Regions from separate parts of the Streptomyces sp. NPDC002825 genome, predicted to be linked through region 3. Evidence: riboswitches for the same ligand, from Rfam matches in the RefSeq annotation. Region 3 holds a riboswitch; each other region holds the start of a gene.
What was found. Region 3 has a riboswitch for cyclic di-AMP ahead of ABT041_RS18315 (M23 family metallopeptidase). Riboswitches for the same ligand answer to the same signal wherever they lie in the genome.

Region 1: it holds a riboswitch for cyclic di-AMP, as region 3 does, so the genes downstream of both, ABT041_RS05770 (LysM peptidoglycan-binding domain-containing protein) here and ABT041_RS18315 (M23 family metallopeptidase) in region 3, are expected to answer to the same signal.
Region 2: it holds a riboswitch for cyclic di-AMP, as region 3 does, so the genes downstream of both, ABT041_RS20590 (M23 family metallopeptidase) here and ABT041_RS18315 (M23 family metallopeptidase) in region 3, are expected to answer to the same signal.

What each region holds. Positions count from the first base shown of each region.
Region 1 is NZ_JBEOVH010000003.1:232,058-241,941, reverse strand. It holds gene ABT041_RS05785 (SpoIIE family protein phosphatase) at 30-2,684, opposite strand; gene ABT041_RS05780 (alpha/beta fold hydrolase) at 2,880-3,644, shown strand; gene ABT041_RS05775 (phosphoribosyltransferase family protein) at 3,765-5,069, shown strand; gene ABT041_RS05770 (LysM peptidoglycan-binding domain-containing protein) at 5,053-5,868, opposite strand; cyclic di-AMP (ydaO/yuaA leader) riboswitch at 5,873-6,028, opposite strand; gene ABT041_RS05765 (DUF6197 family protein) at 6,412-7,035, shown strand; gene ABT041_RS05760 (phosphocholine-specific phospholipase C) at 7,094-9,118, opposite strand; gene ABT041_RS05755 (DeoR/GlpR family DNA-binding transcription regulator) at 9,286-9,884, opposite strand, start outside.
Region 2 is NZ_JBEOVH010000015.1:78,552-88,435, reverse strand. It holds gene ABT041_RS20620 (hypothetical protein) at 1-584, opposite strand, end outside; gene ABT041_RS20615 (MBL fold metallo-hydrolase) at 1,070-2,269, opposite strand; gene ABT041_RS20610 (Glu/Leu/Phe/Val dehydrogenase dimerization domain-containing protein) at 2,401-3,579, shown strand; gene ABT041_RS20605 (TetR/AcrR family transcriptional regulator) at 3,643-4,332, shown strand; gene ABT041_RS20600 (SIMPL domain-containing protein) at 4,362-5,132, opposite strand; gene ABT041_RS20595 (SGNH/GDSL hydrolase family protein) at 5,572-6,363, opposite strand; gene ABT041_RS20590 (M23 family metallopeptidase) at 6,527-7,465, opposite strand; cyclic di-AMP (ydaO/yuaA leader) riboswitch at 7,468-7,642, opposite strand; gene ABT041_RS20585 (tyrosine-protein phosphatase) at 7,999-8,820, shown strand; gene ABT041_RS20580 (DUF6126 family protein) at 8,827-8,982, opposite strand; gene ABT041_RS20575 (helix-turn-helix domain-containing protein) at 9,016-9,645, opposite strand; gene ABT041_RS20570 (aspartate aminotransferase family protein) at 9,721-9,884, opposite strand, start outside.
Region 3 is NZ_JBEOVH010000013.1:15,818-25,701, reverse strand. It holds gene ABT041_RS18325 (MerR family transcriptional regulator) at 1-338, shown strand, start outside; gene ABT041_RS18320 (PP2C family protein-serine/threonine phosphatase) at 618-1,829, shown strand; cyclic di-AMP (ydaO/yuaA leader) riboswitch at 2,031-2,178, shown strand; gene ABT041_RS18315 (M23 family metallopeptidase) at 2,190-3,290, shown strand; gene ABT041_RS18310 (aldo/keto reductase) at 3,455-4,402, shown strand; gene ABT041_RS18305 (PrsW family intramembrane metalloprotease) at 4,409-5,740, opposite strand; gene trmB (tRNA (guanosine(46)-N7)-methyltransferase TrmB) at 5,796-6,515, opposite strand; gene lhgD (L-2-hydroxyglutarate dehydrogenase) at 7,090-8,274, opposite strand; gene ABT041_RS18290 (NsdA family TPR-like regulatory protein) at 8,387-9,829, opposite strand.

The DNA.
Region 1 (9,884 bases), on a different contig from region 3:
CGAAGGCTCCCCCGCCTCGACGGGCAGGCTCAACCGCTCTCCGCCCACCGCGCCGCGAGCAGCAACGCGATGTCGTCCGGCCGGGACGTCGCGGCCCGTGCCTCCCGGATCAGCCGGTCGGCCGTCTCCGCCAGCGGCAGCGTGCCCGTCGCGGCGAAGGCGCCGCTCAGCCGCTCGATCCCCTCGTCGATGTCCTTGCCCGGCTGCTCCACGAGACCATCCGTGAACAGCGCGAGCACGGCCCCCGGCGCAAGCCGCAGCCGCGTCAGCGGGTACGAGGCCCGGGCATCGACCCCCAGGACCATCCCGCCCGCCAGGTCCACCTGCTCCGTCGTCCCGTCCGGCCGCCGCAGCAGCGGTTGCGGATGCCCCGCACGCACCGCGCGCGCGTCACCCGTGTCCGGGTCGAGCAGGACGTAGCAGCAGCTCGCGAACTGGCCCGGGTCCAGGTCGATCAGGAGCCGGTTGGTGCCCCGCATCACGTCCTGCGGCCGATGGCCCCCGAGCGCGAACGCCCGGACGGCGCTGCGCAGCTGCCCCATGGTGGCCGCCGCGGCCACCCCGTGCCCCTGCACGTCGCCGATCACCAGGGCGAGCCGCCCCTGACCGGTCTCGATCACGTCGTACCAGTCGCCGCCCACGTCCATGCCCTGGGTGCCCGGCAGGTATCGGCCCACCGTGTCCACCCCCTCCCGCACCGGCAGCCGGTGCGGGAGCAGCGCGTCCTGCAGACCGCGCGCGACCGCCGACTCCGTGTCGTACCGCTGAGCCCGCTCCAGGGCCTGGGCGATCAGCCCCGCGAGCGCCGTGAGGACGGTCCGCTCCTCCGGACTGAAGCCGCGTGGCGTGTCGAAGCCGAGGATGCAGGAGCCGACCGGCCGGCCCGAGGCGATCAGGGGCAGGAAGGCGCGCGCGCCCGAGTGCGCGTCCAGCGGGAGGTCCGGATACGCGACGCCCAGCTGCTCCATGGACTCGAAGAAGAGCGGCCTGCCGGTCGTCAGGGTCTCGACACCCGGCACGTGGGCGTCGAGGGCCACTCCGTCGAAGGGTTCGAGGAAGCCCGGCGGGAAGCCCGTCTCCCAGGCCAGGTAGAGGCGGCGGTCGCTGAGCAGATAGATCGCCAGCTGGCGTCCGCCGAACGCCGGGAGGAGTTCCTCGGTGACCACCGCCGACACCTGGCGCGCCGTCACCGCCTCGGACAGCGCGATCGCCAGGGCCACCGGCCGGTAGAGCGCCGCCGCCCGGTCGCCGGGAGCCGACAGCATCTGCGCGGCGCGTCGCTCGCCCGGGGACAGGGCGTCGCCGGCCCGCCGCCCGCCCGGTGGCGGCGCGTCGCCGGGCTCCGACTCGCCCGGAGGCCGGGCGTCGTCGGGCCGTGACTCGCCCGGTGGCCGAGTGCTGTCCGTCCGCCCCCTGCCCGGTGACGGCGGTGCCGGATGCTCCTCCGGGACCAGGACCATCGTCAGCCCGTCGCGGCCGGGGTGGAGCGAGATCGACAGCCACCGTCCGCGGTCCGGGTGGGCCAGGAAGCGCACCGGCTCGCCGGAGAGCAGGGCGGCGCGCAGCTGTTCCTCGTGGAGGGGGTGACCGAACCACGGCAGCGCCTCCCACAGCGTCCTTCCCGCCAGTGCCGTGCGCGGCCGTCCCAGGAGGCGCTCCGTGCGCTCGTTGACGTAGGTGATGCGGCCCAGCCGGTCGATGGCCAGGATGGCCCGCGGCAGCCGGTCCGTGGCGTCGGAGCCGACCAGACCCGTACCGAGGTCCACGAGCGTGCCCTCCAGCCGCCCGCCGCCCGAGGACTCCGGGCCCTGGGCCGTCCGCCGGGCCCGGGCGGACACCTCCAGGAGGTGGAGGCCGCCGTCCGGGCCCTTCAGCCGGATCCTGCGCACCGGCGTCCGTCCGTCCGCACCCGTCGCCTGCCGGGCCGCCGCCCACAGCGCGTACCCGTCCTCGGGATCGAGGAGCGAGGTCAGTCCCTCGATCGAGCAGGGCGAGCCGAATCCCGTCCCGAGGATGGCGAGGAGCCCGTCGTCCAGCGTGACGGTGCCCGTGTCCAGGTCCCAGGAGAAGGAGCCGAACCGGACCGGCGGCCCCGAAGCGGTGGGCAGCTGCACGCACACCGGGTCGGTGCGCCACTCGACCTCCGTGCCCTGCCGCGCCAGTTCGCCCAGGGCGCCGCCGAGCTGGAGCGCGTGTCGCGTCATGCGGTCCCGGTCCCGCGCGTCCACCGGCACCCCGGGGGTCGGCGCCCGCAGTGCCACGAGCACGCCGAAGCGCTCGCGGCCCGCGACCACCGGCGCGTACAGCGAGGCGAACGGGAACGGCAGGCTCGCCACCAGCTGCGGGAAGCGCCGCATGGCCTCCTCGACGTCGGCGAGGTGGACGGGCTGGCCGGAGCGGTGCACCTCGGCGATGGGGAACGGCCGGTTCGCGTGCATGCGCCACCACGGACGGAACAAGGGACCCGGCAGCCCCACCAGGACAGCGAGCCGCAGCAGGCCCGGCGTGCCGGAACGCAGGTACACCCCGCCCGCGTACCCGCCGACCTCCTCCACCGCCGAGAGCGCCGTCTCCGCGAGGGCCCACGTCAGCGCGCCGGAAGCAGGCCCGTCGGCGGCTCCGTTCCCTGACGGACGCCCGGTGCCGCCCGCCGGGCCGGGGCCGGACGCGCCGTGCGAGGTCACACAGCCAGGATGCGCCCGAGGCGAAAGCACCCGCATCCCGGACCCGGCGGGCGCCGACAGGGGCGTACCAGGGGCCCGACACGCTCCCGTGCGCCCCGGGTGACGGTGTTGACCCCACGCGCCCGTACCGTCACACTCGGTCGTCGACCGCCGCCGTCGGCGCGCGGCGGCACGACCTCGCGAGCAGGGGGCACGTTGACGGGCCAGGTTCTTCCGTACGACGTACACGGCGAAGGCCCCGGGAGGGCCCTCGTACTGCACAACTGGTTCGGCGACCGCACCAGCTTCGCGCCCCTGCGCGCCCACCTCGACGACGCCCTCGGCACGTACGCCTTCGTGGACTGCCGGGGCTACGGCGAGGCGCTCGACCTCGCGGGCGCCTACACGATGGAGGAGGTCGCGGCCGACGCCCTGGCGGTCGCCGACGACCTCGGCTGGGACTCCTTCTCCGTCATCGGCCACTCCATGGGCGGCAAGGCGGCCCAGCTGATGCTCCTCGACGCGCCCGACCGGATCCGTTCGATCATCGGCGTCTCACCGGTCTCCGCCGCCGGCTTCCCGCTCGACGGGGAGACCTGGGAGCTCTTCGCCGGAGCCGCCGACGAACCGGCCAACCGGCGCGCGATCATCGACAACACCACCGGCGGCCGCTACGACGACGCCTGGCTCAGCGGCCTGGTGGACCGTTCCGTCACGCGCTCCTCCGCCCCGGCCTTCCGCGCCTACCTGGACTCCTGGTCCCGCACCGACTTCCACGAGCGCGTCCGCGACAACCCCGTACCCGTCCTGCTCGTCGTCGGCGCCCACGACCCCGCCCTCGGCAGCGAGGCGATGGAGGCCACCTGGCTGCGCTGGTACCCGAACGCGCGTCTCGAAGTACTCAAGGACGCCGGGCACTACGCCCCCGAGGAGACCCCGCAGGCCCTCGCCGAGGCGATCGAGGCCTTTCTCGGAGCCTGAGGGCGGCGTCGGACCCCGTCGACCGGGGACGCGCCCGACTACCCTGGAGAGACGGGCAGGGGACGGGGCACACCGTTCCTCCCCGGGGCCCGAGCCGCGCAGGCGGAAGGGCGGCGGACCATGTTCTTCAGCGATCGCACGGACGCGGGGCGGCAGCTGGCCCCCCTCCTCGACCACCTCAAGGGCCATGACGTCGTGGTCCTCGGGCTGCCACGGGGCGGCGTCCCGGTGGCGGCGGAGGTGGCCGACGCCCTCGACGCGCCGCTCGACATCTGTCTCGTGCGGAAGCTCGGGGTGCCCTATCAGCCGGAGCTCGCGATGGGCGCCCTGGGCGAGGGTGGCGTGCGGGTGCTCAACGAGCGGGTGCTGCAGGAGGCCCGGGTGGGCGAGCGTGATCTCGCCGCGGTGGAGGAGCGGGAGCACGCCGAGCTCGAGCAGCGCGCCCAGCGTTACCGGGGCAGCCGGCCGTCCGTACCCCTCGAAGGGCGGACGGTCGTCGTGGTCGACGACGGGCTGGCCACCGGGGCCACGGCGCTGGCGGCCTGCCGGGTGGTACGGGCGCGGGGCGCGGCCCGGATCGTCCTCGCGGTCCCGGTGGCGCCGCGTGGCTGGACGGCCCGCCTCGGCGGTGAGGCCGATGAGACCGTCAGCGTGCACGCGCCGGAGCTGTTCTTCGCGATCGGGCAGTTCTACCAGGACTTCTCGCAGACCCCGGATGCCGAGGTCATCGAGTGCCTGGACCGGAACAGGGCCGGGCGGGACCCCGTCGTGCGGGACACGGACGTCCGGATCCCGGTCGGCGGGGTCACCCTGGGCGGGCGCCTCGCGGTGCCCGAGGGCGCGCGCGGCATCGTCCTGTTCGCGCACGGCAGCGGCAGCAGCCGCCACAGCCCGCGGAACCGGGCCGTCGCCGAGGCACTCAACCGGGCGGGCCTGGGGACGCTGCTCTTCGACCTGCTGACCGAGTCGGAGGCGACCGACCGGGCGCATGTCTTCGACACCCCGCTCCTGGCGGGGCGGCTCGCCGGGGCCACGGAGTGGCTGGCCGCGCGGCCCGAGAGCACCGGGCTGCCGTTCGGGTACTTCGGCGCGAGCACGGGCGCGGCCGCCGCGCTGTGGGCGGCGGGCGATCCCGCGTCCCCGGTGAGCGCCGTCGTCTCACGCGGCGGCCGGCCGGACCTCGCGGCCGAGCACCTGGCGCGGGTGCGCGCCCCGACGCTCCTGGTGGTGGGCGGCGCGGACGCGCTGGTCCTGGACCTCAACAGGCGGGCCCAGGCGCTGCTGCGCTGTGAGAACCGGCTCTCCGTGGTGGGCGGCGCCGGCCACCTCTTCGAGGAGCCGGGTGCCCTGGAGGAGGTGGCGGACCTCGCCACCTCCTGGTTCCAGGAGCACTTCCGGGGAAAGGGGATCAGTACGCCGAGTTGACGTTGTCGATGGAGCCGTAGCGGTCGGCCGCGTAGTTGCAGGCGGCGGTGATGTTGGCGACCGGGTCGAACAGGTCCATGGACGTGCCGGGCACGTGGTAGGCGAGGAACGTCGGCTCGATGACCTGGAGCAGGCCCTTCGAGGGGGTGCCGGCGGCGGCGTTGGAGTCCCAGAGGTTGATGGCCTGGGGGTTTCCGGAGGACTCCCGCATGACGTTGCGCAGGATCCCGTCGTAGGTGCCGGGGATGCCGTGCTGACCCATGATGGCCAGCGACTCCCGGATCCAGCCGTCGAGGTTGTCGGCGTAGTTGGTGGCGGCGATCGGGGCGGCCTTGGCGACGGCAGGGGCGGCCGCGGCGGCGGAGGAGCCCTTGCCGGTGGAGACGGCGGACTTCTTGGCCTTGGCCTTCGCGGGAGCTGCCTTCGCGGAATCCCGACGAATCGTCAGTTCGATGCCGGGGCGAATGAGTGACGGATTGTCACCCACGACGCTCTTGTTGGCACGGTAAAGGCTCTTCCAGCCGCCCTGAATTCCCTTCTTGTGGGCGATCAGGGAAAGCGAGTCGCCGCTCACCACGGTGTACGTCTGCGCGGCGGCGGGTGCCTTGGCCGCGGCCGGCGCGGCCGGGGCGGCAAGAGTCTGCGGGGCGATCTGCGGGGCGCCGGAGACGGGCGCCGCGCCGGCGACGGCCGGGGCGATCAGCGGCAGGGTCAGGGCGGCGCCACCGGTGCCGACCAGGGCGAGGCCGCGGGAGACGGGGCTGCGGCGGGGGCGGCGGTGCTTACCGTGAGCAGGCATGACGGTGTCCTCTCCGGCGCCTGCGGGGTGAGCTGTCGGGTTCGGACGGGAGATGTCCGGCCGCGCGCACGCGGCTTCACCCCGAGCCGTTCCGGATTCCGGACCGGCGTATTCGTGGGTCCCCCGCTCCTGCCGTCGGGTGAAAAGGGAGGTTTAACGAGCGGCGGCAGGATTGGGCGTTCCGCTCGAATGGAGGTGACCGTAGGCCAGTAATGCGACGGATAACAAGAGGAGTGGATGCCGTGCGCCGGGTAATGGATCAATGAATTCGGTCGATTCATGATCGATGCCGTGCCGTGGGTGTCGAACTTCCTTGTCCGGTACGGGGTGGAGGAAGGCGCCGCCGAGCGGTCGGGTCGCATAAGTGAGTCGCGTCACCCGGAGAGTAATGTCCGAATTTGGGCTCTAATTCCGGGGTGGGTAATTCGGGGTGAAATCCCCGCGATGGGGCGTTCGGGGGGGCGACTCACCGGCTCGGAGTAAAAGTGGCAAAACCGACATTTGTCTTGAAAGATGGAGGCAGTCGACCCAGGAGTCACGTCCATGCCGCCTTCCCCCTCCCTGCTCAGCCGTGCCGACACCCCGGACGCCCTCGATGCCCTCGACCGCGAGGCGGCCGCTCTCTTCGAGAGCGCCACCTGGCAGCGGATCGTCACGGACTGGCCCGCCCCGGACGCGTCCCCGCCGGCGGAGGACGGCTGGCGGCAGCTGCTCAGCGTGCCGGTGGACCGGCTCGTGGCCGACGCGCTCGCCGCCCTGCCCCCGGCGCTGCCCGTCGAGCGCCGTCTTCCCGGCCGTCTGGGAGCCGTGCTGCCGGACCGGCTGCATGCCTGGCGCCGCATCGGGCAGGCCGAGCTGCGGCCCTCGGTCCACCTCGGCTACGCGCGCCTGGTGCTGACGGAGTGGGGCTGGCAGAACGCCCCGTACAAGCTGCGGGACGCGCGCGGCGCCCGGTGTGTCTGCGGTGCGCTGCTCGCGGCCCACCGGCTCGGCTACGGCGGTACGGACACCATGAACGAGGCGGCCGCCTGGATCATGACCGAGTTGCGCTCGCGCGGGTGGCAGGGGCTGATCGGGCCGTGGAACCGCGCCCCCGGCCGCACGGCCGCCCACGCGGTGGCCCTCCTCGACGCCACGATCCGCCGCGCCGCGCACGCCGGCCGCTGACAGGAAGGCCGCGTGCCGGGCGGCGGGATGGCCGCCGCCCGGCACGCGGGGGAGTGGCTCAGCCGCTGACGCTCGCGGCGCCGGTCTCGATGTGCCCGGTGTACCGGCGCGACCAGGTGCCGTCGATGTCGGCGGAGACGGTGAAGTCGTACCAGCCGCCGTTGTACGCCACCGCGTTGAAGAAGTCCTCGCGGCTGGAGTTCGCCGGCACGGTGTACGTCCACGGGCCGTCCGAACGGTAGGCGTTCGAGCGGATGGTGAAGGTGACGGGACCGGCCGAGGTGTTCGTCATCTTGAACCACAGGGCCGTCTTGCCCGTCCCGGCCTCGGGCGCGAACCGGGCGGCCACCTCGACGGCCTTGCCCGCCTTGGAGGCGTCCCCGATGAACCGCCGGAGGAAGCGGTTGGGGCCCATCATCGAGATGTCGTACTTCCCCGAGCCCGAGCCGAGGCCGATGTTGAAGTAGTCCGTGGCCGTGTCGCCGGGGTCGACGGTGTACTGCCAGGCGGCCGTGTCCCGGTACTGGTGCGGGTGGATCGAGAAGTGCGCCGAGCGCTTGGCCTCCGCGCCCTGGTTGGTCATCGAGAACCAGGCCAGGATCTTGCCCGCGGCGCCGAACTCGAACCGGTCGAGGTTGCCGTTGACCTGGTACGGCAGGGCACGCGCCGGCCGGGTGCCGGGCTCCTGGGCGGGCAGCGCGTTGTTCTGCGGCGCCGGGTTCGGCAGCGGGCCGCAGGTGGCCTGCCCGATCACCTTCGCCGTCGACGGGAGGCCCGCGGGAACTCCGTACACCGGGTTGGCGAAGTCGAAGACCCCGGTGAGATCGCCCGTGACCTTCCGCCGCCAGGCGCTGATGTTGGGGCAGGTGGCCGGCGTGCCGAGCGCCGCCGTCCAGGTTTCCATGAAGCGCAGCACGGAGGTGTGGTCGAAGACCTCGGAGCTCACCCAGCCGCCGCGGGTCCACGGGGACATGACAATCATCGGGACGCGGAAGCCCAGTCCGATCGGCACGCCGTCGAGGTACTCGCCCGCGGTCCCCGGAGGGGCGACCGGGGGCGGCACGTGGTCGAAGAAGCCGTCGTTCTCGTCGTAGTTGAGGAACAGCACCGTGGAGTCGAAGACCTCGGCGTTCGCGGCCAGTGCGCGGTAGACGAGGTCGACGAAGTGGGCGCCGTCCCCCGGAGGGGCGTACGGGTGCTCCGAGAAGGCCTCGCTCGCGACCACCCACGACACCTGCGGCAGGGTCCCCGCGACGACGTCGGCGCGGATCGCGGCGGCGATGTCGTCCGGCGTCGAGCCGGTCACCTTCGGGACCGAGCCCATGCCCCGGTCGTACAGCGGATCCCCGGGGCGCGCGTCGGTGAACCTCTTGAAGTACGCGAGGCCGTTGTCGCCGTAGTTGTCCTGGGCGTTCTGGTAGACCTTCCAGCTCACTCCGGCGCGCTGGAGCGCCTCGGCGTACGACTCCCAGGTGAGGCCCGACTCGTCGCCGCCGTCCTTGCTGGAGCCGTCGATCTTCCCGCTCCACAGGAAGGTGCGGTTGGGGCCCGTGGCGCTCAGCGTCGAGCAGAAGTACGCGTCACAGATCGTGTAGTTGTCGGCGAGCGCGTAGTGGAAGGGGATGTCCCCGCGGTCGAGGTGGCCGAGCGTCCGGGTGTTGCCCACGCCCGTGACCCAGTTGTCGAGGCGTCCCTTGTTCCAGGCGGCGTGCTGGGAGGTCCAGCTGTGCGGCAGGTCGCCGTTGCACTGTGCGAGGGTCTCGCCGTCGACGCCGCCGGCGGGCGGGGTGTCGCTGAGCTTCCAGGGGTACTGGCGGCCGCCCCAGTTGGGCTGGTTGAACATGCCCCAGCCGCCCGGCAGGTTGCCGGCCGCGCGGTCGCCGAAGCCCCGCACGCCCTTGAGGGTGCCGAAGTAGTGGTCGAAGCTGCGGTTCTCCTGCATGAGGATGACCACGTGCTTCACGTCCGTGAGGGTGCCGGTCGCGGTGCTCGCGGCTGCCGACGCCTGGACCGGCGGCAGCGCGGCCCCCGCCACGAGCCCCGCGCCCATCCCGACGAAACCCCTGCGGCTGATGGGAATCATGCCCCGCCTCTCCTGTCACGGTGTGCCCCGGCGGCACGTCGGAGACATGATGGGGGAGGGGAGCTTAAAGGTATACAGCCGTGCGGTAATTACTGCGTGAATACGGTGAGGCCTTGGGGCGAGAGGCCCTCGATTGGTTCACCATCAGACCAATGAATCCGAACCGGTCAGACGGTAAGGACCTTCACGCCGGCTTCGGTGAGCTGCGCGACCGTCTCCTCGCTGATGCCGGTGTCGGTCACGAGCAGGTCGATCCGGTCCAGACCACAGATCCGCGCGAACGCCCTGCGGCCCATCTTCGAGGAGTCGGTCACCACGACCACCCGGCTCGCCCGCTCGGCGAAGAGCCGGCTGATGCTCGCCTCGTCCTCCTGGTGCGCCATCACGCCGAGTTCGGCGTCGACGCCGTCGACACCGAGCACCACCACGTCGAGCACGACCTCGTTGAGCACCCCGACCGTCAGCGGGCCCACCAGCTCATAGGTCTGGGGGCGGGCGACACCCCCCGTGGTGACGATCTTGATCTGCGGACGCACCGCCAGCTCGCCCGCGATGTTGAGCGCGTTGGTGACCACCGTCAGCGCGGGCCCGGCCGGTGCCGCCGCCCCCGGAGTCTCGGTCCGCCCGCTCGCGAACCGCAGCGCGAGCGCCCGCGCGACCTCCGTGGTCGTCGTGCCCCCGTTGAGCCCGACGACCTCGCCCGGCGCGACCAGATCCGCCACCGCCTCCGCGATCCGCCGCTTCTCCGGCGCGTGCCGCGTCGACT
Region 2 (9,884 bases), on a different contig from region 3:
TTGTACCCCTGGGCGTAGTGCGAACCGCCGGAGGGGCAGACGCCGTCCGTGGGGTAGCCCCAGTAGTACATCGAGTAGCACTTGGAGCAGAAGCGCCACTTGTCCTGGGCCGTCGCCGACGGGGGGATGTCGTGGTTGAGGACGAAGTTGTACCCCTGTGCGTAATGCGAACCGCCGGAGGGGCAGACGCCGTTCGTGGGGTAGCCCCAGTAGAACATCGAGAAGCACTTGTTGCAGAAGCGCCACTTGTCCTGGGCGGTAGCCGATGGCGGCACGTCGTACGGGAGGATGAAGTTGTACCCCTGGGCGTAGTGCGAGCCGCCCGCCGGGCAGACGCCGTCCGTGGGGTAGCCCCAGTAGTACAGGGCGAAGCACTTGTTGCAGAAGCGCCACTTGTCCTGGAGGGACTGGATCCCCGTCGAGTCGGCGGCGGCCGGGGTCGCGAACGCGCCGGCGGTGACCGCGGCTCCGGCGAGGCCGGCCGTGACGCCGAGTGCCCGGGTGAGGAATGACCGTCGGTCCGGCGAGGGTCTTGCAGAACCGCCGTCGCCTTCGGCTGAACCGGCTAAACCGGCTGAACGCATGTTGGAACCTCTCCTTCGGTTTCGGTGGAACGCGTTGCCGATGTGGAGTGTCGTGGTTCTCGCGCCGGGAGAGCGTCCCAGTCGCCGGTTTTCACCGTCAAGACCCGGTCGGGCCCGTTATGCGGCCGCTCCCGTTCCGGTCGGGCGGCGCCACCGGCGGGGGCCTGCCGGCAGCCCGGTCGTGGCCCGCGTGACGTACGGCGTCCTCGAGGAATCCGATCGCCCCGGAAGTCGACGCCCCTCATCGGCGACGCGTGTCGATTCGCTTGCGCCGACGCGGAACGGCCGCTCCACCCGGGAGTACCGGATGGAGCGGCCGTCGTCCGCCGGCGCCTCGGTCACTAAGCCGGGGTCTCCCGGAGGGGGACCGTCACGATGGGACCAGGCGGTGGCGCGTCAGCGCAGCGCCGGAGCGTCCCGGGGCTCCTCACACCGGCCCTCCCGCGACCACTCCTGGCAGAGGCGGTGAGCCTGCTCAGGAGATGTCACCTCTCGCCCGCGAGGTCGAGATCACCACTGCGCTTCCCGGTCTCGATCTCGGGACGCCGGGGGCGGCGCCACGGGCGCGGGATCGGGAGGGAGACCGCCCGCCACCACGGCTCCCCCGGCAGCTTCCCCGCCGGTTCGAAGGGCTCGCCGGGGTGCGGGAAGGCCACCGCCTGGCCGGCCTCCTCGGCCGCGTCCCTCGTCCACTCGCCCGGTTCCGCCCACGCGTGCGGCGCCAGGCTGAAGGTGCCCCAGTGGATCGGCAGCAGCACCCCGCCGGGCGCGCCTCCCTGGAGGTCGAGGTGGGTCTGGACGCCCTCGGCCGGCGTCATGTGGATGTCCGTCCAGAACTCCGAGTACGCACCGATCTGGATCATGGTGACGTCGAAGGGGCCGTGGGCGGCGCCGATGTCCTTGAAGCCGGAGAAGTAGCCGGTGTCGCCGCTGTGGAAGATCCGGTGTTCCGGTCCCCGCACGACCCAGGACGCCCAGAGCGTGTGCTGCTTGTTGCGCAGGCCCCGCCCGCAGAAGTGCCGGGCCGGGGTGGCCGTGAGCCGCAGGTCGCCGACCTCGGTGGACTCGTTCCAGTCCAGCTCGCGCAGGCGCGAGGCGGGCACGCCCCAGTGCTCCAGGTGCGCGCCGACGCCGAGCGGCACCGCGAAGAGCGTGTCCGTGCCGGCCAGTGCCTTGATCGTCGGCAGGTCGAGGTGGTCGTAGTGGTCGTGCGAGATCACGACGACGTCGACCGGGCCGAGCTCGGCCAGCGGCACCGGCGCGGGGTGGAGCCGCTTGGGACCAGCGAAGGGGAACGGGGAGCAGCGGTCGCCCCAGACCGGGTCGAAGAGGACCCGGTGGCCGTCGATCTCCGCGAGGATCCCGGAGTGTCCCATCCAGGTCAGGCGCAGACCGGTGGCCGGCGGCCGGGCCAGGTCGGCCAGGGTGGTCGGGTGGACGGGGATCGCGCCGGTGGGGGCTCGGCGCGCGCGTCCCTCCTTCTCGAAGTAGACCTTGGCGAAATCGATGCTCGACCCGGAGGGGCCGCGTCGCGCCGGTTCGGGGTTCTGGAAGATCCCGTCCGCGAAGTTCGGCGAGCGGCGGATCCGGGCGAGGCGCGCGCCCGTGGGTTCCGCGCCGAAGGACTCGGGGCGCAGCGCGCGCAGCCGGGCCCGCGGCGAACGGTCGGAGCCGGTACCGGTCACAGGACCTCCTGATCTCTGGGGGTCGTTCCATTATGGGCGGCCCGCGGCGGAGACGGCCGGGCGGTCGGTCATACTGAATCGCCGTTCAGTACGGATCACCCGGCCGGCCCTCACCTCCTTGGAGCTCCGCGATGCCTCCTTCTCCCCTTCTGTCCGTCTCCTGGACCGATCACGTGACCGGGCGCCGGGGCCATCTGGTGGTCGACCGGCTGGTACGCGGGGTGGCCAGCGGCGGCCTGCGGATGCGGGAGGGCTGCACGGCGGAGGAGGTCGCCGGGCTCGCCCGCGGCATGACCATGAAGGAGGCCCTGCACTACGACCCCTCCGCCCGGTACGTGCCGCTGGGCGGCGCCAAGGGCGGCATCGACTGCGACCCCCGCTCCCCCGAGGCGTACGGCGTGCTCGTGCGCTACCTGTGCGCGATGCGGCCGTACGTCGAGCGGTTCTGGACCACCGGGGAGGACCTCGGGCTCACCCAGGACCTGGTGGACCGCGCCGTGGCCGAGGCCGGGCTCGTCTCCTCGGTGCAGGCGGTGTTCCCGCTCCTGGAGGACGAGGCGGAGGCCCGGAAGCGGCTCGCCGACGCGTTCGCGATCGAGGTGGACGGCATCGGGCTCGACGAGCTGGTCGGCGGTCTCGGGGTCGCCGAGTCCGTGCTCGTCGCGCTCGACCGGGCCGGGCGGGCGTACGAGGGGACCCGGGTGTCCGTGCAGGGCCTCGGCACCATGGGCGGGGCGACCGCCCGCTTCCTCGCCCGGGCCGGTCTGCGCGTGGTGGCCGTCGCCGACGTCCGGGGCACGATCGTGAACCCCGACGGCCTCGACGTCGAGTCGCTGCTCGCCGCCCGGGACGGGCACGGGGCCGTCGACCGTTCCGTACTGCGGCCCGGTGACCGCGAGGAGGCCGGCGACGCCTGGCTGTCGGCCGACGCCGAGGTCCTCGTGCCGGCGGCCGTCTCGTACGCGATCGACGGCGCGAACCAGGACCGGATCACCGCCCGCTGGATCGCCGAGGCGGCGAACATGCCGGTCCTGCCCGAGGCCGAGGAGGCGCTCGCCGCGCGCGGGGTGACCGTGCTGCCGGACGTGGTCGTCAACTCGTGCACCAACGCCTGGTGGTGGTGGACGCTCTTCGGCGACATCGAGGCCGACGCGGACCAGGCCTTCGCGCGGGTACGGGGCGCGATGCGGGCCCTCGTCGGCGGAATGCTCGACCGGGCCGACGCGGACGGCGTCAGCCCGCGCGCCGCGGCGCACGCGCTGGTGGACGAGCGGCTGCCGGTCATCGCCGAACGCTACGGCTGGTACTGACCCGGCACGCGCCACGACCGTTGGCGATCATGCTCTTGTCATGTGCTGTGTAGGCTGCACCGCGTGGCGAGAGTGCGGTTGAGCGTGGCCGAGCGGCGTGACGAACTGCTGAGGGCCGCCGTCGAGCAGATCGAGGCGCGCGGCGTCGCGGCCGTCCGGATCTCCGACGTGGCCTCCGCCCTCGGGGTGAGCAACGCGCTCGTGCTCTACCACTTCTCCTCGAAGGAACAGCTGGTCGCCGCGGCCTTCGCGCACGCCGCCGAGGCCGACCTCGCCCAGCTGCGGCAGCTGCTCGGACGGCGCTCCACGGCGGTGCGGCGTCTGCGGGCCGCGGTCCGCTGGTACGCGCCCACCGGCCAGGCCAAGGGCTGGCGGCTGTGGATCGAGGGCTGGGCGGTCTCGCTGCGCGACCCGGAGCTGCGCCGGGTCGCCGCCTCCCTCGACCGGGAGTGGAAGGCGGCGCTGGCCCGGGTGATCGAGGAGGGGGCGGCCGCCGGGGAGTTCCGCTGCGCGGATCCGGTCGCGGCGGCCTGGCGGCTCACCGCCTTCCTCGACGGCCTCGCCGTGCAGACGACGGCCTACGTGGGCTCGCTCTCCCGCACCGCGATGCTCCGCTGGGCGGACGAGGCCCTGGCCCGGGAGCTGGGTCTCCCGGCCGACGCCCCGCTGACGGCGGGCGGGGAGGCGGCAACCGAAGGGTCCCCGGGGCCTGGACACGACGAGGCCACGGAAGGCGGGGACCCCGCGCGCTGAGGTGCGCCCGTGGTCGCCCGACGGGCCGGTCAGATCAGTTCGTAGACCGCCGAGACCGTGACCTGCTCCTCGATCTCGCCGGGCGCCAGCGGCACGGTCGGTTCGTCCACCGGCATGGTGGGGGCCGCTCCCGGGCCGGGGCGGACCGACTCGCCCTCGCTCAGGGAGACCAGCCGGCCGAGCCGGTGGCCGCTGAGCCGGGCGTGCTGGGAGGCCTTGTCGTACGCGTCCCGGTAGGCGGCCTCACGGGCCTTCGTCCGCAGCGCCGAGGGGTCGGCGACGTCGAAGACGACGCCGTTGACCCGGACCGCGTTGCCGGTTGCCTCGTTGACGGCGCCGATGACCTGGCCGGTCCGGTCGAGGTCGCGGACCTTCACCGAGAAGGACTGACCCGCCTGATAGCCCGTCACCTTGCTGTCCCCGGCGGTGTTCTGGGTGTAGACCGGGGCCAGTGAGAGGTTGTCGGTGCGGATGTCCCGGTCGGCGATCCCCTGCTTGTGCAGGACGTCGAGGAGCGCCTCGGCCGCGGTGGTCTGCGCCGACATCGCCTCCTTCGCCGTCGGGCGGGTGGCCTCGACCCCGACGGACACGATCGCCAGGTCGGGCGCGGCGGACGCGCGGCCGTTGCCCGTGACGGTGACCGTGGCCGTGGCCGGGTCCGTGGCGGCGGTGCGGAGGGAGGTCCGCTCGGGCGCGGCGGCCAGGGCGGGGGCAGCCGTGCCGGCGAGGAGGCCGCCGAGCACGGCGGTGGCGGCGAGCAGACGGGCGGTACGGGCGGCACTGGGCCGGCGGATCGTCACAGGCGGTCCCTTCGGGGGGCGGGTGCCGGGGCTCCGGCGGGCACATCCCAGCACCCGGCGCCGCCGCGTCCCGCGCGCCACTCCTGACCGGCCGCCCCCTTCACCTCTCCGCACCAACCGCGCCGGGGCCGGGACCCCGGGGGCACGAGCCGGGGAACCCGTACGCCGGCCCGCACCGCGCCGCCCGAATCCCCGCGCCCGCCCGTTCGCCGTCCGCCGCTCGTGCACCGCGCCGCCCGAATCCCCGCGCCCGCCCGTTCGCCGTCCGCCGCTCGTGCACCGCGCCGCCCGAATCCCCGCGCCCGCCCCCTCGGCGCCCACCGCCCGTGGACCCTGCCGCCTGCACCCCCGCGACCGCCCCTCAGCCGTCCGCCGGCCGCCGACCGTCCGCCGCCGAGCCGCCCCCTCGGCGTTGCCGCCCGCGTCGCCGTACCGCCCCCTACAGCGGCATGAGGTCGGGGCGCTTCGCCTCGACGTGGTCGCCGGAACTCTCGCCGCGCAGCCGGCGCCCGATCCACGGCACCAGGTACTCCCTGGCCCAGTGGATGTCGTCGCGGCGCACCTCGAGCGTGCCGCGCGGCGGGACCGGCGGCCAGGGCTGGTCGGGGTCGGCGGGCACGGGCATGCCGAGGACCTGGGCGGCGCGCAGGGCGACGCGGGTGTGCCCCTCGGGCGAGAGGTGCAGCCGGTCGTCGTCCCAGGCGCGCCGGTCCTGGACGGACTTGAGCGACCACAGGTCGAGGACCGGGCAGTCGTAGCGGTCGGCGATGGCCCGGACGTGACCGTTGTACGTGGCGATCTTGCCGCGCAGGTGCTTGAGCAGGGTCACGCCGCGGGTGTCGAAGCCGGTGGTCACCATGACGGTGCCGACCGCGGAGGTCAGATCGGCGACGGCGCGCTCGAAGCGCTCGGCCACGTCGTCCGGGTCCGTCCCGGGGCGGATGATGTCGTTGCCGCCCGCGCAGAAGGTCACCAGGTCGGGGGCGAGTTCCTTCGCCCGGGGGACCTGTTCCGCCACGATCTGGTCGAGAAGGCGCCCGCGTACGGCCAGGTTGGCGTAGCGGAAGTCGTTCTCCGGCAGCTGGTCGGCGAGCAGGACCGCGAAGCGGTCCGCCCAGCCGACGTACGTCCCGTCGGGCCCGGGGTCTCCGACGCCCTCGGTGAAGCTGTCACCGATCGCCGCGTACGACCCGAATGCGTTCTTGTCTGTTGATCTCGAATCGTCTGCCACGGGAGCACATCCTTCCCCTTCGGATGTGACCTACGCGACCGTAAGGAGGGGTTGACGGCGGGTGACATATGCCACCGATAAAGATTCCGCCAAGCCGGAATACGCCGGAGGCCCGGCACGTGCGTGCCGGACCTCCTGACGTCGAAAGCGTGCTGACATGATGTCAGATGCTGACGCCGTGCGACCGCAGGGCGGCCAGCGGGTCGATGTCGGAGCCGTACTCCGGCCCGGTGCGCATCTCGAAGTGCAGGTGCGGGCCGGTGACGTTGCCGGTCGCGCCGGAGAGGCCGATCTGCTGTCCGCCGGTGACGGTCTGGCCGGCGGAGACGGAGATGGAGGAGAGGTGGGCGTACTGCGAGAAGGTGCCGTCGGCGTGCTGGATGACGACCTGGTTGCCGTACGCGCCGCCGTCGCCGGCGGAGTAGACGGTGCCGGGGCCGACCGCGACGACGGTGGTGCCGGTGGAGGCGATGAAGTCGACGCCGGTGTGGTAGCCGGAGGACCACATGGAGCCCGAGGCGCGGTACGGGGTGGAGATGCCGCCGTTGACGGGGACGACCCAGCCGGAGGACGAGGTCGTGCCGGTCGAGGCGGAGGACGACGAAGAGGAGGAGGTGGTGGCGGCCGGGGCCGAGGAGCGCTCGCTGCTGCGGGAGGCGCGCGGGGTGTCGCCGTTCTTGCCGGAGCCCTGCGTGCTCTTGTGCGTGGCCTTCGCGTGGGCCTTCGCGGTGCTCTTGCCGCCGAGGGTGAGCTTCATGCCGGGCAGGATCAGCGAGGGGTTCTCGCCGATGACCTGGCGGTTGTCCTTGTAGAGCTTCTGCCAGCCGCCCGCGAGGTGGTGCTCGGCGGCGATCTTCGACAGGTAGTCGCCGCGGACCACGGAGTACGTCTTCGGCGCGGCCTTCGCCTGGGCGGCGGGGGCGGTCTTCACCTGGGCGACGGCCTGGGCGGGAGCGGCGGCGGGGGCGGCCTGCTCGGCGGCGTGGGCGCCGGTGGCTCCGAGGAGCGGGAGGGCGACGACGGCGCCGCCGGTGCCGGCGGCGGCGATACCACGGGTCAGGCGGTTGGCCTTGGGGCGGCGGTGCTTACCCTTCGCGGGCATGGCGAATTCCTCTCCGTCGCCTGCGAGGTGAGCTGTCGGGTTCGGACTGGAGATGTCCGGTCGCGTTCTCACACGACTTCACCCCTAGCCGTCCTTCTTCGAGGGATCGGCGTACTTACCTGGGTCCCCCGCTCCTGCCTCGTACGGGTGAGTGCGGATTCCGGGCGGTGGCAGGATTCGGCGGTCCGACCGGAGTGAGCGCGACGCTAGACGAGGGGGGTCGGCGTGAACAAGCCACGATTTTCAAGGATTCGCGGATCTCTTGATATTCGGCCGGAATTCCGGTCACCCTCCGTGGATGACGCTCCCTCGATCTCCTTTTCCCCGGGGGTATTTGGAAAAGACGATCAGGCACGGTCCGTCACGGTTATGACGCTGCTCACGCGCCGTTCCCCATCTCCCCTACAACCGGGGCGGGTTACCCCTAACGCCTCAATACGGACAGATCACCCATTCCCGTCCGAGGGGGTGCGTGTTCCCGCCCCCACCCGAGATGATTGCCCCAGGAACCGATCTACAGAACAGGAGCAGCCGTGACGCAGCAGCTGCCGCAGACCCCGCCCGCCGGAGCCGACGAGCCCGAGCTGACGGAGGTCCGCAACTTCCGGGACGTGGGCGGCCTGCCGACGACGGACGGGCGCGCGGTCCGCCCCGGCCGCCTCTTCCGCAGCGGCCACCTCGCGCACGCGACGGAGGAGGACGCCGCCTTCCTCGCCTCGCTGGGCCTGCACACCGTCTTCGACTTCCGCAACGACGCGGACCGGAGGATCGAGGGCGCGGACGTCGAGCTGCCCGGCGTGCGGAACGTGAACATACCGCTCAACGACCCGGCCGACGGCAAGGAGTTCTGGCGGCTGGTGCGCGAGGGCGAGATCGCGCAGCTGCGGGAGATCCTCGGCGACGGCAAGGCCGCCGCCCGGATGTCCGATTCGTACCGCAAGAACGTGCTTGAGCGGACCGAGGAGCACAGCCGGCTCCTGCACTCCATGGCGGACGAGAGCGTCCCGGCCCTGCTGCACTGCGCGGCGGGCAAGGACCGGGCCGGGGTCGCCATCGCGATCACCCTGCTCGCGGTCGGGGTCGAGCGGGAGGCCATCGAGGCGGACTACGTGAAGTCGAACGCCCCGCACCGCCGCTACAAGGTGCGCCGCAGCTCCACCTCCCCGGACGCGATGTCGCCCGAGGTGATGGAGCTGCTCAGCCCGCTCTTCGACGCGCGGGTGGAGTATCTGCGGGCCGCCTTCGACACGATCGAGACGACCTGGGGCTCGGTGGACGCCTACCTCTCCGAGGGCCTGAAGCTGGCCCCGGAGACCCGCGAGCGGCTGCGGGAGCGGTTCCTCACCGAGGCGTAGCCCCGGCTACTGGTTCTGCCCGCCCAGCATGAAGAGCAGGTAGAGGAAGCCGGCGAAGAGGTGGCCGGCGATCAGGTAGGCGAAGAGGCGGAGCACGAGCCCCTTGGGGAACTTGCCTTCACCGCGCTCCTCGCCGGTGACCGGTACGGACTTCTCGGACATGTCGGTCCTTTCCTGAGGAATCGTCATGGAACGTCAGCGCCGGTGCGGGGTCCCGTCGCCGAGGCACAGCTCGGCGACGGGGCTCTGCATCAGGGTGTGGACGAAGAGCAGCTCGGCCCCACCGGGGGTGGCGGCGCCGATCCGGTGCGGGGTGAGCGAGTCGAAGTGCGCACTGTCCCCGGGGTCGAGGACGTGGACGACCTCGCCGAGCGCGAGCCGCACCCGCCCCTCCAGGACGTGGATCCACTCCTCGCCGGGGTGGACCCGCACGATGTCGGCCCGGGTGGCGTACGGCACGTGGACCCGCAGGCACTGCAGGGCGCGCCCGGCGCCGCCCGCCTGGCGGTAGATCCAGCCGTCGGCCTCGACGGGTTCGGAGCGGTCGGCCCGGACGACCGGATCACGCTCGGGGGGCGTCTCGCCGAGGAGCTCGGAGACCGTCGTACCGTAGATACGGGACAGGGCGAGCAGCATCGGCAGCGAGGGCTGCCGGTTCCCGGTCTCCAGGCGCGACAGGTGCGCCGGGGAGAGGCCGGCCCGCTGGGCGGCGGCCTCCAGGGTGAGTCCCCGGCGGCGGCGCAGGGCCCGCAGCTGGGGGGCGACGTCGGGCAGGACGCCGACGGTGGCGGGGTCCGGGGAGGTCTCCCCGGGGACGTGGTCCATGCGTCCATTCCGCCAGGATCGTGCCTCTGAGGCAACTTTATTGCCTCAGAGGCAAAACCCCGGGACCCGATCCGGTCAGCGCTGCGCGACCGCCTGCTTGACCAGCGTCTTTCCGAAGTCCCACATCAGCCCGCCACCGCCGTGGGCGTCGTCCATGACGGCGGTGAAGGCGGTGACGAACCGGTCCACGTCCGCCTCGTCGATGACCAGCGGCGGGATCAGCTTGATCACCTCCAGAT
Region 3 (9,884 bases):
GGGGTCGCGAGGCGTACGAGAAGGGCGACCGCTGGTGGCGCTCGCTCAGTGACGAGGAGAAGAAGGCGTTCATGGCCGAGCAGGCCGGCGTCGCCCGTGAGTTCGCGCGGGCGGCCCGGGAGGGCCTGGCCGCAGACAGCGAGGAGGTGCAGGCGATCGCCCGGCGCCAGGTCGCGTGGCTGTCGACGACCACGACGCCGAGCAGGGAGTACCTGATCGGGCTCGGGCAGATGTACGTCGACGACCCCCGCTTCACCGCGAACTTCGACCGGCACGGCGAGGGCACCGCGATCCTCGTCCGGGACGCGATGAAGGTGTACGCCGAGCGGAACTTCTGACGGGCGTCGGGAGCGCGTGCGCCGGGCGGAACTTCTGACGGGGGTTGGGAGGCGTGCGCCGGGCGGAACTTCTGACGGGGGTCGGGAGCGTGTGCGCCGGGCGGAACTTCTGACGGGGGTCGGGCGTCGGGAGCGCGGCTGCGAAGGGTTCGGCCCCGGGTGCCGGGCCGGCCTCGTACGCCACTCGGCCCCGTGGGAGTCGCCTCACCGTCCCGCGGCGGCCACCCTGGGAGGGCGCGGTGCGGACCGCGGCCGGTCGGACCGGGCAGGAGAGCACAGGTGGGGCACCCCCTAGGAGCGGCGGGCGGAGGACGGCGGGGCGGCGGGGGCCGTCCCGCGTACGGCGGCGCCCGGCGGTTCATCCGCGCGCTGCCCCCGCTGGTCATCGTGGGCGGTGTCGTCTTCGACGTGTTGACCCCGCCCGAGTACACGGCGGCGCCGCTCTTCTCCGCAGCCCCGTTGATCGCCGCGCCCTTCTTCTCCACGCTGACCACCCTGCTCACCGGGATCGCGGCCGTCCTCGCCTCCGTCGGACTGCACGTCTACAACGGCACCACCGACGAGATCCCGGCCCTCACCGAGACCCTGACCGTCGCCACCGTCTCGGCGCTCGCCCTCCTCATCAACCGGGTCGTGCGCCGCAGCGGCGAGCGGCTCGCCTCGGCGCGGGTCATCGCGGAGACCGCGCAGAAGGCGGTGCTGCCGATGCCCGCCGAGCGGATCGGCGGGCTGCAGTGCGCGGCGCGGTACGAGGCGGCGCAGGCGGACGCGTTCATCGGCGGCGACCTCTTCGCCGTCCAGGACACCCCGCACGGGGTGCGGCTGGTGGTCGGGGACGTCCGGGGCAAGGGGATGGACGCGGTCGAGGCCGTCGCCGTGGTCATCGGGGCCTTCCGGGAGGCGGCCGAGCAGGAGCGGAGCCTGGAGGGCGTGGCGCAGCGCCTCGAACGGGCGCTGGCCCGGGAGGGCACCCGGCGGGACGGGCTCGACGCCTTCGAGGGGTTCACCACGGCCGTCCTGGCCGAGATCCCGCGCGGTGACGGGAGCGGGGCCTTCGACGGTTTCGTGCGGGTCGTCAACCGCGGGCACCCGCCGCCGCTGATGCTGTACGCGGACGGGCGGGTGGACACGCTGGAGCCGGGCGAGGCGGCGCTGCCGCTCGGCATGGGGGAACTGGCGGCGTGGCCGGACCGGGCCGAGGCCCGGCCCTTCCCGCCGGGCGCGACGCTGCTCTTCTACACGGACGGCCTCTCGGAGGCGCGGGACGCGCGGGGCGTCTTCTACGATCCGGCGGCGCGGCTCGCCGGGCGGATCTTCCCGGGGCCCGAGGAACTGCTCGACGCGCTCGTGGACGACGTACGGCTCCACACGGGCGGCGGGGCGACCGACGACATGGCGCTGCTCGCGGTGAGCCGCCCGGCGACGGGGCAGCCCGAGCGGCGCCGGACGATGCCGGTGGTGCCGCCGGACGGCTCCGGTCACCCGGTGTAGTCGAGGGGTGTCACTGCGATAACAATTGACTTAACGTCAGATCGCGAGTGTTTGGCGGTCTCTGTCTGAACGGGGGTCAAGTCGGGCGATTACCTCTCAATTCAATGAATGATCAAGAGCAACGGCTTGGAATCGGGACCCCCTGTCTATTAACGTTCGATAACGCAGCGCGGTCGTCCCAGCCGTCGCAAGAGGCGGCACCGTGCGCACGCGCCGAATCCTGAAAAGGAACCGGGGAACCACCACTTGGGGTGAATCGGGCCCCTTCGCACTCGTGCGAGCGAGCCCGTAGGAGACCTTCCTGCTCCGAACCCGTCAGCTAACCCGGTAGGCGAGACGGAAGGAAAGGAGCGCGCCCCCGTGGCGTCCAACACCCCCGCACCCGAAGCCCCCTTCGATGCCTTCGGTGGCGGTGCGGGTCCCGCCGCTCCGGACACCGAGTGGAACCCCACCGAGGGCTCCCTCCGCGCCGAGAGCCGCTCCGGCGGCCGGCACCGGGTCGTCAAGCAGCGCTCCAACTTCGCCCGCTCCTCCACCGTCCTCGGCGTCGGCGTGATCGCGGCCGTCGGCGCGGGCGGCCTCGCCACCGCGCAGGACAAGCCCCCGGTGGCCATATCGCTGCCGGACCTCCCCGACCTGAACCTCCCGGACGCCCACGACCTCCCCGGCGTCGGCGACCTCCTCCCCGAGGAGCACAGCGAGCCCGTCTCCGAGGCCCGCGCCAACCCGAACCCGCTCACCGCCGCCACCTACACCACCACGGCCGACGAGAGCACCCAGCAGGCCGCCGCCCCCGCCGCGGGCGAGGCCCTGCGCGCCCGCATCCTCCAGCAGGCCGAGCAGCAGCAGGCCTCCGCCGACGCCGCCGAGCTCGCCGCGGCCGAGAAGGCGGCGGCCGAGAAGGCCGCCGCGGAGGCCGCGGCCAAGGAAGCGGCCGCGGAGAAGGCCGCCGCCGAGGCGGAGGCGGAAGCCAAGGCGAAGGCGGAGGCGGAAGCCAAGGCCAAGGCGGAGGCGGAGGCCGCCGCGAAGGCCGAGGCCGAGCGTCTCGCCCAGCTCGCCGCCAGCTACTCGCTGCCGGTCTCTTCGTACACCCTCACCGCCACCTACATGCAGGCCGGCTCGATGTGGTCCTCCGGCTACCACACCGGCCTCGACTTCGCGGCCCCCACGGGCACCCCGCTCAAGGCGGTCCACGGAGCGACGGTCAAGTCGGCGGGCTGGTCCGGCTCCTACGGCTACCGGATCGTCCTGGAGCTGGAGGACGGCACCGAGGTCTGGTACTGCCACCTCTCGTCCATGCTGGTCAGCGCCGGCCAGACCGTCAGCACCGGCGAGACCATCGGCCGCGTCGGCGCCACCGGCAACGTCACCGGCGCCCACCTCCACATGGAGGTCCACACCGCCGGCGGCGACGGCATCGACCCGGCGGCCTGGCTCCGCTCGAAGGGCCTGTCGCTCTGATCCCGGAGCGCTGATCCCGGCGCTCTGATCCGGCGCTCTGATCCGGAGCGCTGGATCCCGGTGTGCTGGATCCCGGTGTTCTGATCCTGCGGCACCCATCCCCGGGACGCTGATCCCGGCGCTCGTACGGAATAGGCCCGGCGGCGGAGACGGTTGATCACCGCATGACTTCTCTCCGCACGCTGGGCAGCTCCGACCTGCACGTCTTCCCCGTGGCCCTGGGCGGCAACGTCTTCGGCTGGACCGCCGACGAGGAACAGTCCTTCGCCGTCCTCGACGCCTACGCCGCCGCAGGGGGCAACTTCGTCGACTCCGCCGACGTCTACTCCGCCTGGGCCGAGGGCAACGAGGGCGGCGAGTCCGAGACCGTCATCGGCCGCTGGCTCGCCTCCCGGGGCAACCGCTCCGACATCGTCGTCGCCACCAAGGTCGGCGCCCACCCCCGCTTCAAGGGCCTCTCCGCCACCACCATCAAGGCGGGCGCGGAGGAGTCCCTGCGCCGCCTCGGCACCGACCACATCGACCTCTACTACACGCACTTCGACGACGAGTCCGTCCCGGTCGAGGAGATCGTCACCGCCCTCGACCAGCTGGTGAAGGACGGCAAGGTGCGGGCCGTCGCCGCCTCCAACATCTCCCCGGAGCGGCTGCGCGCCTCCCTCGACTTCGCCGAGGCCGAGGGCCTCACCCGGTACGTCGCCCTCCAGCCGCACTACAACCTGGTCTCCCGCGACACCTACGAGGGCCCGCTCCTGGAGACCGTCGAGCGGGCCGGGCTCTCGGCCGTCCCGTACTACGGGCTCGCGGCCGGCTTCCTCACCGGCAAGTACCGCCCCGGCACCACCGTCGACAGCGTCCGCGCCTCCGGTGCCGCCGGGCACCTGGACACCGAGCGGGGCCGGGCCGTGCTCTCCGCCCTCGACACGGTCGCCGAGGCGCACGAGGCGGAGCTCGCCACCGTCGCCCTCGCCTGGCTCGCCGCCCGGCCGACCGTCGCCGCGCCGATCGCCTCGGCCCGCACGGTCGAACAGCTCCCGGCCCTCGTGGCCGCCGCCGACCTGAAGCTGACGGAGGCCGAAGTCGAGCTCCTCACCAAGGCCTCGGCGGTCTAGCCCGAGCTAACTCCTGTACGGGTTGTAGCCGTCGTAGTCCAGGTACTGCGGCGGCGCCCAGGCCCGGCCCGTCGCCCGCGCCGCGTACGTGAGGGCCGGGGAGGCGACCGCGCGGCGCTGCCACAGGTGGTGCAGCAGCTCCTGCTCCCGGGCCGGGAAATCGGGTCCCGCCGTGCCGCGCCTGGCCCGGTCCCGCAGGAACGCCAGGGTCGTCGCGAACGACTCGTACTCGCCGACCGCCTGCGCGGCCGGCCGGCCGTACGTCCGGGCGGCGAACGAGCGGGCCATCTGCCGGGCGCGCATCGAGGACAGCGCGAGCGGCTCGGTCGGGGCGAGCCAGCCGGCCGCCGCGTACGCCGGGAGCTCCCCGGATATCGTGCGCAGCTCCCGCTGCCGGCTCCACACCGCCAGCCAGGTCAGCAGGCCGAAGGCGGGGACCATGAGCGCCCCGTACACCGCGTAGAAGGCCAGCGGGCCGCCGAAGGTGGCCGAGCCGTTCCAGGCGGCGTGCAGGCCCATGGCGAGCAGCAGCCCGGCGAGCGGCAGCAGCACCCGGCGCAGCCGCTTGCCGCGCGGCGCGAGGGCGGCGAAGCCGAAGCCGATGCCGGTGAGCACGGTGAAGAGCGGGTGCGCGAACGGCGACATCACGACCCGTACGAAGAAGGTCGCGGCGGTCACCGAACCCAGACCGGAGGAGCCGAACTCCTGGTCCTCGCCGAAGGCGTTGCCGAGATAGAGGATGTTCTCGGTGAAGGCGAAGCCGGTCGCGGTGAAACCGGCGACGACGACGCCGTCGACGAGACCGCCGAAGTCCTTCCGGCGGAAGAGGAAGAGCAGCAGGACCGCGGCGGCCTTCGCGCTCTCCTCCACCACCGGCGCGATGACGGTGGCGCCGAGCGTGTCGGCGGAGTCCGGATCGGCCGTGGCGGTGGCGATCCAGCGGACCGCGAAGGAGTTCGCCAGGATCGCGACGAGCGCGGCGGCGAAGGCGCCCCAGGCGAACGCGAACAGCATGTTCTTCCAGGGGCCCGGCTCGACCCGGTCGAGCCAGCGGAACGCCGACATCAGCAGCGGTACGGGGAGGACGGCGAGGCCGAGGCCGACGAGGAAGCCCTGCGTGCCGGTCTGCTCGCGGACCAGCGCCAGGATGACCAGGGCGCAGAGCGCGAGCAGCGTCACGACGGCGATCGCGCGGACCAGCCGGCTGCGCCAGAAGGCCCGGCGCGGCCGGTAGCGCCACTGCGATCGGTCGGCGGCGGCGGGGAAGGCCGGCTCCTCGGTGTCCCGGTGCGGGACGGGAGCGGCGTACGGCGGGGCGCCGGCGGCGGGGTTCGACACGTGATCGACCCTAACGACCGGCGCCGACAGCGGCGACGGAGTTAGCCGCTCCCCGTCACTTCCTCCGGAAGAGAAGGTCGTGCACGACATGCCCCTTGTCGAGGCCCTGGCCCTCGAAGCGGGTGAGGGGGCGGAAGTCGGGGCGGGGCGCGTAGCCGCCGTCGGCCTGGGTGTTCTCGTAGTCCGGATGCGCGGAGAGCACCTCCAGCATCTGTACGGCGTACTCCTCCCAGTCCGTGGCGCAGTGGAGCACCGCTCCGGGCTTCATCCGCGGCGCGAGGAGGCTGAGGAACTCGGGCTGGATGAGCCGGCGCTTGTGGTGGCGGGCCTTGGGCCAGGGGTCAGGGAAGTAGACCCGGCAGCCGTCGAGGGCGGCGTCGCCGAGCATCTCGCGGAGGAGGATGATCGCGTCGCCGTTGGCGACGCGGACGTTGGTGAGGCCGTTCCGGTCTGCGAGGCCGAGGAGATTGCCCTGGCCGGGGGTGTGGACGTCCACGGCGAGGATGCCGGTGCCGGGGTCGGCGGCGGCCATCTGGGCGGTGGCCTCGCCCATGCCGAAGCCGATCTCGAGGACGACGGGCAGGCCGTCGAACATCTCGTTCAGATCGAGGACCCGCTTGCCGTCGATGTCGAGGCCCCAGTCGGGCCAGCGCTTCAGCATGGCCTCGGCCTGGCCGTACGTGACACGGCTGCGGCGCGGCTGGAAACTGCGGATCCGCCGCTCGTGGTGGGCGCCGGCGGGATCGGGCATGGGCCCCTCGCCGGGGGCGAACATCCGACTGCCGCGGCGTGCGACGGAGGGTGCGGGCTCGGCGACGGGCTGCGGCCCGTTCTCAATCTGCTCAGACACAATGCGCCCAATTCTACGGCGAGCGCCGAGGTGAATCGGGGGCGAGCGCCCGGCCGGGCGGTGCCCCGGTCTGCCCCCGTGTGCCCGCGCCCGCCCGGGCGGTGCCCCTGGTCCGCCCCCGTGTGCCCGCGCCCGCCCGGGCGGTGCCCCTGGTCCGCCCCGTGTGGGCAATCGTCCCGCATGGGGGTCCCCCCAGGACGAAGTCCTAGGGGGAGGGACGGGTGGGCACACGGGACGGCGCCCTTCAGCGGCGCCTCCGCGTTCCGCGCCTGGACCCGCACCCCATGTGCCCAGCGGGTGGTGCGGGTCAGGGCGCGGGAGCCTCTGGCGCTGGCAAGGGCGCCGTCCGTTGTGCCCACCCGTTCCGCCCCGGCGGAACGATTGCCCACAACGGGCGTGGGCGCCGTCCGTTGCGGGTGGGCACCGCCCCGGTGGAACGCATGCCCACAACGGGGGGCCGAAGCGCGGCCCGCAACGGTGGGGCGCAGGCCCAGAACGGCTACAGGCAGGTCAGGGCGCGGCCTGCGACCTCGCGGCCGATCGGCAGCGACGCCGTCGCCGCAGGCGAAGGCGCGTTCAGGACGTGCACCGTCCGCGGAGCCTCGCGGATCAGGAAGTCGTCGACCAGCGTCCCGTCCCGCAGCACCGCCTGCGCCCGCACCCCCGGCGCCGCCCGCCGCAGGTCGGACTCCGAGACGATCGGCAGCAGCCGCCGCACCGCCTCGGTGAAGGCCCGCTTCGAGACCGACCGGTGCAGCTCGCCCGCGCCGTACCGCCAGTGCGCGCGGGCGATCGCCCACGAGCCGGGCCACGCCAGGGTCGCGCCCAGTTCGCGCGGGCGGACGACGGACCAGCCGTACCCCTCCTTCGCGAGCGCCGGGACCGCGTTCGGCCCGATGTGGACGCCGCCGTCGATCCCCCGCGTCAGGTGCACCCCGAGGAACGGGAAGGCGGGGTCGGGGACCGGGTAGACCAGGCCCCGGACCAGCGAGGGGTCCGCGAGCTCGTAGTACTCCCCTCGGAAGGGGACGATCCGCATGCCGGGGTCGTCGCCGGCGAGCCGCGCGATCCGGTCGCAGTGCAGCCCCGCGCAGTTGACGAGGACCTTCGCGCGGACGACCCGGCCGTCCGCCGTGCGCACGGCGACGCCCCAGGACCGCCGGTCGATGACGGTGACCTCCGCGCCGTACAGGATCCGGGCCCCGGAGGCCGAGGCGAGGCGCTCCGACACCGCCCCGTAGTCGCAGATCCCGGTCGTGCCGACGTGGATCGCGGCGAGTCCCCGGACCCGCGGCTCGTACTCGCTGATCTGCGCGGGGCCGAGCTCGCGCACGGGGATGCCGTTCTCCCGGCCGCGCTGCACGAGCGCGTGCAGCCGGGGCAGCTCCTCGCGCGTGGTGGCGACGATCAGCTTCCCCGTCACCTCGTGCGGAATGCCCCACTCCGCGCAGAACTTGACCATTTCGGCCGCGCCCTCGACCGCGAACCGCGCCTTGAGCGACCCGGGACGGTAGTAGATCCCGCTGTGGATCACCCCGCTGTTGCGCCCGGTCTGGTGGCGCGCGAGGGCGTGCTCCTTCTCCAGGACCGTGACCCGCGTGCCGGGGGCGGCACGCGTCAGCGCGTACGCCGTCGAGAGACCGACGATCCCGCCGCCGATCACCAGCACGTCACAGTCAAACACCAGCGCCACCTCCCACCCCCGATAGTGCACTGGCCCACTGACAATGCCGCTAAACGCCCACACCGTGGGACGCGTGTCACGTCGGGGCGCCGCCGCGCGCCGGGGCCGGGTCTCACGCCGGAGCGACGAGCAGCGGCCGGGCCCGTTCGCGCAGTTCCACGACGCGCGGTTCGTCCCCGTACGGTTCGAGCCGGTGCAGCAGATCCCGTACGTACTCGGTGGTCCGCGCCGAGGAGATCCGCCCCGCCACCTCCACCGCGCGCGTGCCCGCCGCGCAGGCCGCGTCCAGGTTGCCCGACTCCAGCTCGGCCACCGCCGACACCACGAGCCGCAGCCCGTGCGAGCGGACGAACTCCTCCGTCGGCCGGGACAGCGCCTGCTCGGTGAAGCGCCGCACCTCGCGCGGCATGCGCAGGTCCCGGTAGCACTCGGCGGCGTCGGCGCAGAACCGGTCGTACGAGTAGAAGCCGAGCCACGTCGGGTCGGCGTCGCCCTCCCGGGACCGCTCCAGCCAGCCCTCGGCGGACTTGAGCGCGGCCGCCGCGGCCACCCCGTCGCCGGCCTTGGCGTGCGCGCGGGCCTCGACGAGCCGGAAGAACGACATGGTGCGGGCGGTGGCGAGCCCCCGGTTCCGTTCGAGGGCGGCCTGGGCGAGGTCGACGCCCTCGTCGGCGAAGCCCCGGTAGGTGGCCTGGAGGGACATGGAGGCGAGGACGTACCCGCCGAGGGGCACGTCGGCGGCGGCGCGGGCGAGCCGCAGCGCCTGGATGTAGTAGCGCTGGGCGGCCTCCTGCTGTCCGGTGTCGAAGGCCATCCAGCCGGCGAGCCGGGTGAGCTCGGCCGTCGCGCCGAACAGGTTCCGCCCGACCTCGTCCGAGTACGAGCCGAGCAGCAGCGGCGCCGCGTCCACCCGTAAGCACTCGGGCACCATCGACGAGCGCCAGTCGCCGCCGCCGTACTTGGAGTCCCAGCGGCGCGCGTCCTCGGCGGCCTCGCGGAGCTTGGCGACATCGCTGTGGCCCACGCGCACGTGCTCCGAGGCGGCCGCGGCGGTGCCGGTGCCCGCGACGGGCCGCGGGACCTCGCGCTCCACCGACGGGTCGGCGGGGGTTATCAGCCAGCGGGACGCGGGCGTCGCGTACGCGCTGACGGCGAAGGATCCGGCGAGCGACTGCCAGATGCCGCCGCCGGCCCGCCGCCCGGCGAGATCGAGGCGGTACAGGTCGGTGGCCGAGCGGACCGCCTCGCCCACGTCGCGCGGGAAGGCGAGCCCGACCTCGGGCGCCGGGTCGGCGTCCGCGAGCCCGATCTCGTGCAGCGGCACGGGCCGGCCCAGCTTCTGGCCGATCGCGGCGGCGATCAGGTGCGGGGCGGCGCCCTGCGGCACCATGCCCTTGGACACCCAGCGGGCGACCGAGGTCTTGTCGTAACGAAGCGTCAGACCCCGTTGTGCGCCGAGGTCGTTGACGCGCCGGGCGAGCCCGGCGTTGCTGATTCCCGCGAGGGCGAGAACCGTGCCGAGCTTTTCGTTCGGCCCGCGTTGCTCCCTGGACATGACGCCACCCCTCGACAACCCAGACGGCCGCCACGACGCCGGGCATAGGCGTGCG